2 regions of the Plantactinospora sonchi genome follow, and region 1 is predicted to be linked to the other one. Evidence: riboswitches for the same ligand, from Rfam matches in the RefSeq annotation. Region 1 holds a riboswitch; the other holds the start of a gene.
What was found. A riboswitch is a leader RNA that binds a small molecule or an ion and turns the genes downstream of it on or off. The one in region 1 is predicted to bind cyclic di-AMP.

Region 2: linked by a shared signal. The riboswitch ahead of V1633_RS10925 (C39 family peptidase) and the one ahead of V1633_RS27665 (coiled-coil domain-containing protein) in region 1 are both predicted to bind cyclic di-AMP.

The regions. Positions count from the first base shown of each region.
Region 1 is NZ_JAZGQK010000026.1:123,090-127,703, forward strand. Features, by position in the region: gene V1633_RS27655 (ABC transporter permease) at 1-1,246, shown strand, start outside; gene V1633_RS27660 (cation diffusion facilitator family transporter) at 1,408-2,322, shown strand; cyclic di-AMP (ydaO/yuaA leader) riboswitch at 2,556-2,684, shown strand; gene V1633_RS27665 (coiled-coil domain-containing protein) at 2,689-3,792, shown strand; gene V1633_RS27670 (cellulose-binding domain-containing protein) at 3,907-4,614, opposite strand, start outside.
Region 2 is NZ_JAZGQK010000007.1:394,223-398,836, forward strand. Features, by position in the region: gene V1633_RS10915 (flavin monoamine oxidase family protein) at 1-82, shown strand, start outside; gene mdlC (benzoylformate decarboxylase) at 136-1,737, opposite strand; cyclic di-AMP (ydaO/yuaA leader) riboswitch at 2,022-2,160, shown strand; gene V1633_RS10925 (C39 family peptidase) at 2,627-3,484, shown strand; gene V1633_RS10930 (GNAT family N-acetyltransferase) at 3,653-4,426, opposite strand; gene V1633_RS10935 (ABC transporter ATP-binding protein) at 4,491-4,614, opposite strand, start outside.

The DNA.
Region 1 (4,614 bases):
GCAGGGTTTCCCCGGCCTGCCGCTGGTGCTCGGCGGCGGCATGATCGGCATCCTCGGCGCGGTTGTCGCGGCGCCGTTGCTGGCCCCCGGGGCGGTCCGGCTGGTCGGCTGGCTGCCGGCCCGGGTCTTCGGCCCGGTGGTACGACTGGCCGTCGCGAACGCCCGACGTAACCCGCGCAGGACCGCGGCGACCAGCAGCGCGCTGATGATCGGCGTGGCCCTGATGGCGATGTTCGGCGTGCTGCTGGCAACCGCCCGACAGCAGGCCGGACGTGAACTGACCGAGAACTTCCCGGTGGAGTTCGTGCTGGACACCGTCCGCCTGGACGGCACGCCGACGGCGGTACGCGGCCCGTTGCCGGCCGGACTGGCGCAGCGGCTCCGGGCCGACCCGGCGTTCGCCACGGTGGCCGAGGTCCGTCAGGCGCCGGCCCCGCTGGACCCCCGGGTCCGGGTCTGGGCGGTGCCGCCGGAGCAGTTGGTCGGGCCGATCCGGCCGGAGGTGACCGCCGGCAGCCTGGACCGGCTCGGCCCGGACGCGGTGGCGCTGAGCCGACGGCTGGCGGCCGAGCGGGGGCTCGCAGTCGGCGACCGGATCCCGCTGGGTCTGGGTCCGGCGGACCCGTTGACCGTGGTCGCGCTCTACGACGACGCGCCGACCGACGGTGCCGTCCTGGTCGACTGGGCGGCGTACGTCGCCGGCTACGGCAAGGCCGCCGCGGACCGGATCCTGGTCGACCTCGCCCCCGGGGTGTCGACGGCGGCCGGCCGGCAGGCCCTCGACAGGCTGCTGCACGACCACCCGACGGTTCGGGTCCGGGCCCTCGCCGAGCAGGCCGACGCGCTCTCCACCACCCTCGACGAACTGCTCGGGATCTTCGCCGCGCTGCTCGGCATGTCGGTCCTGATCGCGGTGCTGGGCATCGGCAACACCCTCGCCCTGTCGGTCTTCGAGCGCCGACACGAGTCCGCCCTGCTGCGGGCGCTCGGGCTGGGCCGCCGACACCTCACCGCCCTGCTGCTGGTCGAGGCGTCGCTGATCGCCGCGATCGGCGCGCTGGCCGGGCTCGCCCTCGGGGTCACCCTCGGCTGGGCGGCGGCCCTCGGGCTGATCAGCGCGTACGGGCACGGCCTGCCGGTCGTCCCGGTGGGTCAGCTCGCCCTCTGCCTGGTACTGGCCGGCGCGGCGGCGGTGCTGGCCAGCCTGCCGCCCGCCCGGCAGGCCGCCCGAGCCCCCCTCGTGTAAGGAAGGGCCCCTTCTTATCGCTTTCTGGAGAAAAGGGCCCCCTTCCTAACCACCTACCGGTCGGCGGCCAGCCGCGTGAGCATCGATGGGGCCGACCGCCGGACATATCGCGATCTCGGCATATGTCGGATCACGCTGGACACAGCGGGGAAGGTGTGGACGTGGGGGCAGGACATGACCACGCCGGTGCGGTGACGCGCGCGGCGCAACGGCACCGGGGCCGGTTGTGGGCCGCCTTCGCGCTGCTCGCCGCGCTGATGGTGGTCGAGGCGGTGGCCGCGCTGCTCACCGGCTCACTCGCGCTGCTCTCCGACGCCGGACACATGTTCACCGACGTACTCGGGATCGGGATGGCGCTGGCCGCGATCACCGCGGCCGGGCGGGCGGCGGCCGACCCGCAGCGCACCTTCGGGCTCTACCGGCTGGAGGTGCTGGCGGCGCTCGCCAACGCGGTCCTGCTCTTCGGCGTCGCGCTCTACGTACTGGTCGAGGCGGTACGCCGGTTCGGCGACCCGCCCCAGGTCGCGGCCGGGCCGATGCTGGTGGTGGCGGCACTCGGCCTGCTGGCCAACCTCGCCGCGTTCGGGCTGCTCCGGGCCGGGGCGCGGGAGAGCATCAACCTACGCGGGGCGTACCTGGAGGTGCTGGCCGACCTGCTCAACTCGGCGGGGGTGATCGTCGCCGCGTTGCTGATCATCTTCACCGGCTGGCGTTGGGCCGACCCGATCGTGGCGCTGGCGGTCGGACTCTTCATCCTGCCCCGCACCTGGCGACTGGGCCGTACCGCGGTCCGCATCCTGGTCCAGGCCGCTCCCGAACACCTGGACGTGGCGACGGTACGGACCCGGCTGGCCGCCGTACCCGGTGTCTGCGACGTACACGATCTGCACGTGTGGACGCTCACCTCCGGGATGGAGGTCGCCTCCGCCCACCTCACCCTGGACGCCGGGGCGGAGGTCGCGACCGTGCTCGCCGCCGCCCACTCGGCGCTGCACGATGACTTTCACATCTCGCACGCCACGCTGCAGGTGGAACCCCGTACGACGCCCGGCGCCTGCGGCCCCACCGACTGGTGACCGCGGAGCCGAAGCGGACCTCGGCGTGACGGATGCCCGGTGGCTCGCGCCACGCCTACCCGGAGTAGTTAGCTGGGCCTTAAATTTGCCCCGGCAATCGGTCGAGTTTGTCCGATTAGTTCACCCGGAAACCGCATAATCGGGGCGCCCACACCGGCAACCACGCGTGTCCCCCGACGGCAACTGCCGGTAGGCTCAGCTCCGGCCTCCGCCGGACGGCACCCGCCGAACCGTGGAGACCGCCGCCTAATCGCCACGCGCGAGCCGGGGAACCAGGTACCAGGGGTGTATCCGCGCCAGCGGTAGGGATCTTCCGTCCCGAACCCGTCAGCTAACCCGGTCGGCGACTGACGGAAGGACACTGTCATGCCGTTCCTGGCATCTGCCAGCAGTACCATCCGCCCAGCCACCTGGGCGGTACCGGGATCCGGCCGCGGATCGGCCGCCCGACTGGTTGTCGTACTGACCGCGCTGGTCGCCCTGGGCGCACTCGTCGTGACGCTCGGCGGCTCCCCCGCCACCGCGGCCCCGGCCCCACTCGGTTACGCACCCGGTGACATCGACGAAGGGGGCACCGACGACCTCCGCGAGCAGCTCGAAAAGGCGAGCAAGGGGTACGTCGACGCCAAGACCAAACTGGACCGTTCCGTCAAGCGACAGAAGGAACTGACCGAACAGCTCGGCACGCTACGCACCGAGGTCACGGCCCGGAGCCAGCAGGTCGCCGAGATGGCCGGGGTGGCGTACCGGACCGGCCGGCTCGGTCAGGTCTCCGCCCTGCTCAGCAGCGGCTCCCCGGCCAGCCTGCTGGACCGGGCCGCCGCACTGGACAAGGTGGCCGCCAACGAGAACCGCGCCCTGCGCGACCTCCGGGCGACCCTCGACGCCGAGACCGAGGCCAAGGCCGAGCTCGACCGGGAGATCCGGGAGCAGCGCAAACAGGTCGAGGTGATGGAGACCCGCAAGAAGCAGGCCGAACGGGCGCTGGCCGCGGCGAACAGCGGCGGGGCCAGCGGCGGGGTCAGCGGCGGCAACTCCGCCTCGGCGAGGCCGGCACCGCGCAACTCCGACGGCTCCTGGCCGGCCGAGTCGTGCAGCGTGAACGACCCGACGCCGGCCGACGGGTGCATCACCCCCCGCACCCTGCACGCGCTCAACCAGGCCAAAGCGGCCGGCTTCACCCGGTACGTCTCCTGCTTCCGCAGCGGCGGCAGCGGCGAGCACCCGAAGGGTCGGGCGTGCGACTTCGCCGCCCAGAAGAACGGCTTCGGCGGCGTGGCCACCGGCGGCGACCGGACGTACGGCAACAACCTGGCGGCGTACTTCGTGAAGAACGCCGACCGGCTCGGTGTGCTGTACGTGATCTGGTTCAAGCAGATCTGGCTGCCGAGCAGTGGCTGGCGGGCCTACAACGGGGGCGGAGACCCCTCGAGTGACCACACCAACCACGTGCACCTGTCCATGAACTGACCGACGCACGTCCGCGAAACCACCCGCCGGCACCGCCCGCCACCCCTGGGCAGTGCCGGCGGGTCGCTTCTGTCCGAACGTCACACCGGACACCCGACGACGGCGGCCGTGCGGTCAGCAGCCGATCCGGGCCGAGCCGAGCGCGACGTCGTCGAACCAGAGCGTGTCGGCGCCCTCGCCGTAGCTCTCCCAGCCGAGCCGCAGATCGGTCAGGTTCGGCCGCCAGTTGGCCCGGTTGTGCCACTGCCCGTCGACGTCGTGGGTGGGAGTGCCGTCGGCGGTCAGGCCGGTCACCGCCGTACCGTCGACCCAGGTCTGCAACCGTCCCTGGGTGCCGTCGACCAGGAACTCGACGCAGGTCCACCGGTTCACCGGCAACGGCAGACTGAGCGCGACACCGTTCGGGCTCTGCTCCGGCAGCGTGGCGTCGTCGGAGGCCCGGTTCCACTGCAGGGCCCCGTTCTGGCCACCCATCCGCAGGTCACGGTTGCCGTCGTTGGCGTCCCGCATGGCCAGGAACGTGACGTGCTGGGTCGGCAGCGCGGTGGTGTGCCGGACCCAGAACCGGCCGTACCGGACCGCGCCGGCACCGCTGAGGTCCCGGTTGGACCGGACGAAGACGTGGTTGCAGTAGCCCGCCGTACCGCTGATCCGTACCGACCGACTGCCCTGGTGCGCCGTCGTGCTGTCGATCGAGGCAGTGCCGCTGCCCTGACAGTCGGGATAGTTGACACTCCAGTCACCGGAGGGCGTCGTACCCGTCTGGTTCTCGAAACCGTCACAGAGCACGGCGGTGCCGCAGCCCGCCGGCGGCGGTCCGGT
Region 2 (4,614 bases), on a different contig from region 1:
TGAGGTGGCCTGGCAGCACGGGTCGTTCGTCTCGGCCCGAGCCGTGGTGACCGCGCTGCACGAACGGGTCATGACGAACTGAGGTGTTAGGAAGGGCCCCTTTTACCACCGGAAACGATAATAGGGGGCCCTTCCTTACAGCAGGGGGGCGACGTCGCCGGTGATCGGGACGGTGAGCACGGTGGGACCGTCCCCACCCAGCGCGGCACGGAACGCCGCCCGGAAGTCGTCGAGGGACTCCACCTGATGGGCGGTGCAGCCGTACCCGCGGGCGATGCTCGGGATGTCCAGGCCGGGCAGGTCCAGACCGGGCACCCCGGGCGTCTCCTCGAGCCGGGCGAACGCCTTCAGCACCCCGTACGCCTCGTTCACCGGTACCACGAAGACCACCGGCAGCCGCTGCTGGGCGGCGGTCCAGAGGGCCTGCGGCGAGTACTGGAACGAGCCGTCACCGATCACCGCCACCACCGGCCGGTGCTGGCCGGTGTCACGCTGGGCGAGCGCGATGCCCACCGCGGCGGGCATCGCGAAGCCGAGACCGCCGCTGGCCATCTTGAAGTAGGAGCCGGGTCGGGTGATCGGCAACTGCCGGTGCAGAGCGCTGAGGTTGGACGGGGTCTCCGGCACCAGTACGCCGTCGGCCGGCCACTCGGCGGCGAGGGTGGCGAACAGGGCTTCCGGGGCGAGTGGCCGGCCGGGTTCGACGGTCGGCGCGGCGGGCTTCGGCGGCGGCAGGGGCCGGTCCGCCGCCGGCAGTCGGGCGATCAGTCCGGCGCAGGCGAGCCCGACGTCGCCGACCAGGCTGTCCCCGACCGGTGCCCGGGCCGCCTCGTCCGGGTCGTCGGTGAGGTGCAGCAGCCGGGTGCCGGACGGGAGGTAGCCGTGCTCGCCGGGGACGTACGGGTAGTAGCGGAAGACCGGCGCGCCGACCACCAGGACAAGATCGTGTCCGACCAGCTTCTCGGCGAGCGGGCCGATCGCCGGGGGTAGCAGCCCCTGGAACTGGGGGTGGTCCTGTGGGAAGCCGACCCGGTCGGCGAACGGCGGTTGCCACACCGGCGCCCGGGTCCGCTCGGCCAGCGCGACCGCCTCGGCCCAGCCGCCGGCACGGTCGATCCCGGGGCCGACCACCAGCATCGGATTCCGGCAGTGTGCCAGTGACTCCGCGAATCGGTCGAGCATGGCGGGATCGGGCGCCGTCCGGGTGCTCACCTGGCGGGTCACCGGGACGCCGTCGGCCGGTTCGTCCCAGTCGTCGAGTGGCAGGGAGAGGTAGACCGGCCCGCAGGGCGGTTGTACGGCGGTGGCGTGGGCGCGCATGAACGCCTCCGGTATGTCCTGCGCGCGGAGTGGCTCGTGGCTCCATTTCACGTACGGTTCCGGCAACTGGGTCGGCCGCACATTCGTGAGCATCGGCTCGAACAAATTCATCGTGCGGGTCTGTTGTCCGGCGGTGACGATCATCGGTGTCCGGTTGTGCCAGGCGGTGACGAGGCTGCCCATTCCGTTTCCGGTACCCGGCGCGGTGTGCAGGTTGACGTGCACCGGCCGGCCGCTCACCTGCGCGTAGCCGTCCGCCATCGCCACCGCCGACGCCTCCTGCAGGGCCAGTACGTAGCTGAAGTCGGCGGGGAAGTTCTTCAGGAACGGCTCCTCGGTCGAACCGGGGTTGCCGAACAGCGTGGTGATGCCGAGGGACCGGAGCAGGTCGTACGTCGCTTCGTGCACCGTTGTCATCGACGTGTGCCTCCTGGGGTGCCTGTCCCACCGACCGACCTGGCGCACCGGTCGGCGGGCGTTGAGCCGCCCCGCTAACCGGGCTATTTCCGTCATACCGTACGCGTACATGATCATGCTGGTTTATCCAGTCGGCCGCCCGGCCTTCCGGCAACCGGCCCCGGCTCGGCGAAATCGCGGTCCTGGTCACTGTTTTGCCAGCTGAGAGGGGTTGGCAACGGAGGAGAGCGGCCAGTAATGTCGGCCCGTCTGGTCCGGCCGCTTGGTCGCCATCGGGTGACACCGGAGCAGACCCGCCGAGTCGTTCACACGAGCCGGGGACCCACAGTTATCTGGGGTGAATCCGCGAGCCATGGCCCGCGGTAGGGCGGCCTTCCCGCCCGAATCCGTCAGCTAACCCGGTAGGCGGCGCAGGAAGGAGTACGTGTACGTGCCGCACCACCTGGGCCGTGGCCCATCCCCCCAGTTTCCGTACCGCACCGCGTCCCGACCCCGGGTCCGCGTGTCCGCCCGGGCCCACCCGGTACGGGCCGTAGTGCCGACTCCGGGCCTCGGTGGTTCCTGACCCGAGAGCGCGTCGACGCGAGTGGCCCCCGTAGGCGGTAGGCCCGGCCAGACGACCGGGAACCGGAACTGAACGGGCCCGTCGGGCGCCGGTCGACCTCGGCTCATCCGCACCAGTGTCATTTCCTGGTGTTCTCGTGAGTGGCTGAGTCGTCGGCGATTTCACTCGTGTCTGTGGTGGACCATGTCCGGTCTGAGCAGAGATAAATAATTTCCGCGCCGTCCGCGCGGCATAGCGTCGCATTCTCGAACAGCGGACGGAAACGTCGTACCGACAATCATCGCCGAATGATTGACGATACGCATTTCCCCCCGGAGGGTAATTGTGAAGCACGCGATCAACCAGCGACTCCGAAGTGCCGTGACCGGTCGACGTAACCGGTTCGCGCTCGCCTCGGCGGCGATCCTCGCCGCCGCCGCGACCAGCGGCGTCGTACTGGCGACCGAGGGATCCGGGGCGCCGACCAGCGCCTCCACCGTCGCTGTCGCGGAACTCGGCCAGGCGGTCGCGGACGGCGGCCAGGCCGGCGGAGCGGCCCAGGCGATCACGCCCGCCACCACGGACCCGACGACGGCCCCGGGCACCGCCGACGCGGCGCCCCAGACGACGTCGGCGACCGGCGACGCGAGCCCGACCGCGGCCAAGAAGAAGGACGAGCCGCCGGCGGCGCCGGCGGCGAAGACGCTGGACTACAACTTCCAGGCTCAGACGACCTACTACTACTGTGGCCCGGCGGCGACCCGGATCGCGCTGACCGCCCGCGACATGGGGTTGAGCCAGGACGACGTGGCGAACCGGCTGGGCACCACGACCAGCGGCACGAACTCCGCCGAGGACACCACCCGGGTCCTGAACAGCGTCACCAGGACCGACTTCTACCGGACCACCGCGATCCCCGGCCAGTCCGCGTCCCCGGCCCAGATGGACAAGCTGCAGGCCGACGTCGTGCACGCGGTCAGCAACGGGTACGCGGTGGTGGCGAACATCGCCGGTTCGGCCGTCGACACCGCCGGTGTCGGGCACAGCTACCCGGGCGGTCACTACCTGACGGTGGTCGGTTACCGCGACAACGGTCGTACTGTCAAGATCGCTGACCCGGCCATCCCCGGCTCGGACAGCACCTACTGGATGACCACCATCGACCTGGCGAACTGGATCGCCACTCGGGGTTACTCCGCCTGACGCCCGGCCCACCGACACCCCACCCGCCGGCGTGGCATCCCTCCCCGCCGCCGGCGCCACCCCGCCCGACGGACCTCCGTCGGGCGGGGTGGTCGGGTTTGCGGGCAAGCCACCCCGACCCGGCGCCCCGGTCGCGCCGGCGGGTCGGCACGGCCGGTCGGTTGACGGCTACGCCGTCGTCGCGCCGAAGCTGAACTCGCCGTACTCGGCGACCGGGGTGAAGCCGAGCCGCCGGTAGAGGGCGATCGCGGCCTCGTTGTCCGCCCTGACGTTCAGGGTCACCCAACGCACCGTGCTGAGCAGCCGTCGGCAGAGCGCGGCCACCGCCGACGTGGCCAGCCCCTGCCCCCGGGCGGCCGGATGGGTGGTCACGTTCCCCAGCGCGCTCACCCGGTACACCGGGGACCAGACGTGCACCCCGGCCACCGCCAGCAGCTCACCGTCGCGCCGGATGCCGACGTACTGCCCGGTCTGGACCATCCGCTCGTCGAACCAGTTGCCCGGGTAGGCGGCCCGGTAGAGCGCCGCCATCTGCGGCAGGTCGGCGACGGTGAGCAGTTCACCGGCCGGGGCGACCCGGTCCAGCCGCTCCGGGTCGGTGAGCGCCATCTTCAGGTGCGCCCCGTGCGCCCGCGACACGAAGTGCTCACCCAGCACCGTCTCCCCGCCCGGCGACAGGTGGGCGTAGAAGGTCCGGGGCAGCAGCGGGACCAGCGCGGTCAGCAGCTCGGCCAGGTCCGCCGGAGAGCGGTCCAGTGCCAGCAACGTGGGCTGGCCGCCACCGTGGTACAGCAGCGCCACCTGCTCACCCCACCGGTACCAGCTGGTGTACGGCCAGTAGAAGTCGTCGAGATCGCCGAGCTCGTACGCGTGCAAATGGGGGTCGCGGCCCAGCAGGGCGGCGAGCTCGTCCCGGTCATGGCTGGTCCGGATGATCGTCACGGGCCAGATCATGGCACGGGCGCCGCCGGTGTCCGGCGACGCCCGTGTGCTGCCTGCTGCCGGTCTACGACCGGTTCATGAACTTCTCGTACTCCGCGACGACCTCGTCGGTCGGGCCGTCCGCCCGGATCACCCCGGACTCCAGCCAGATGGACCGCTCGCAGGTGTCCCGGATCGAGGCGATCGCG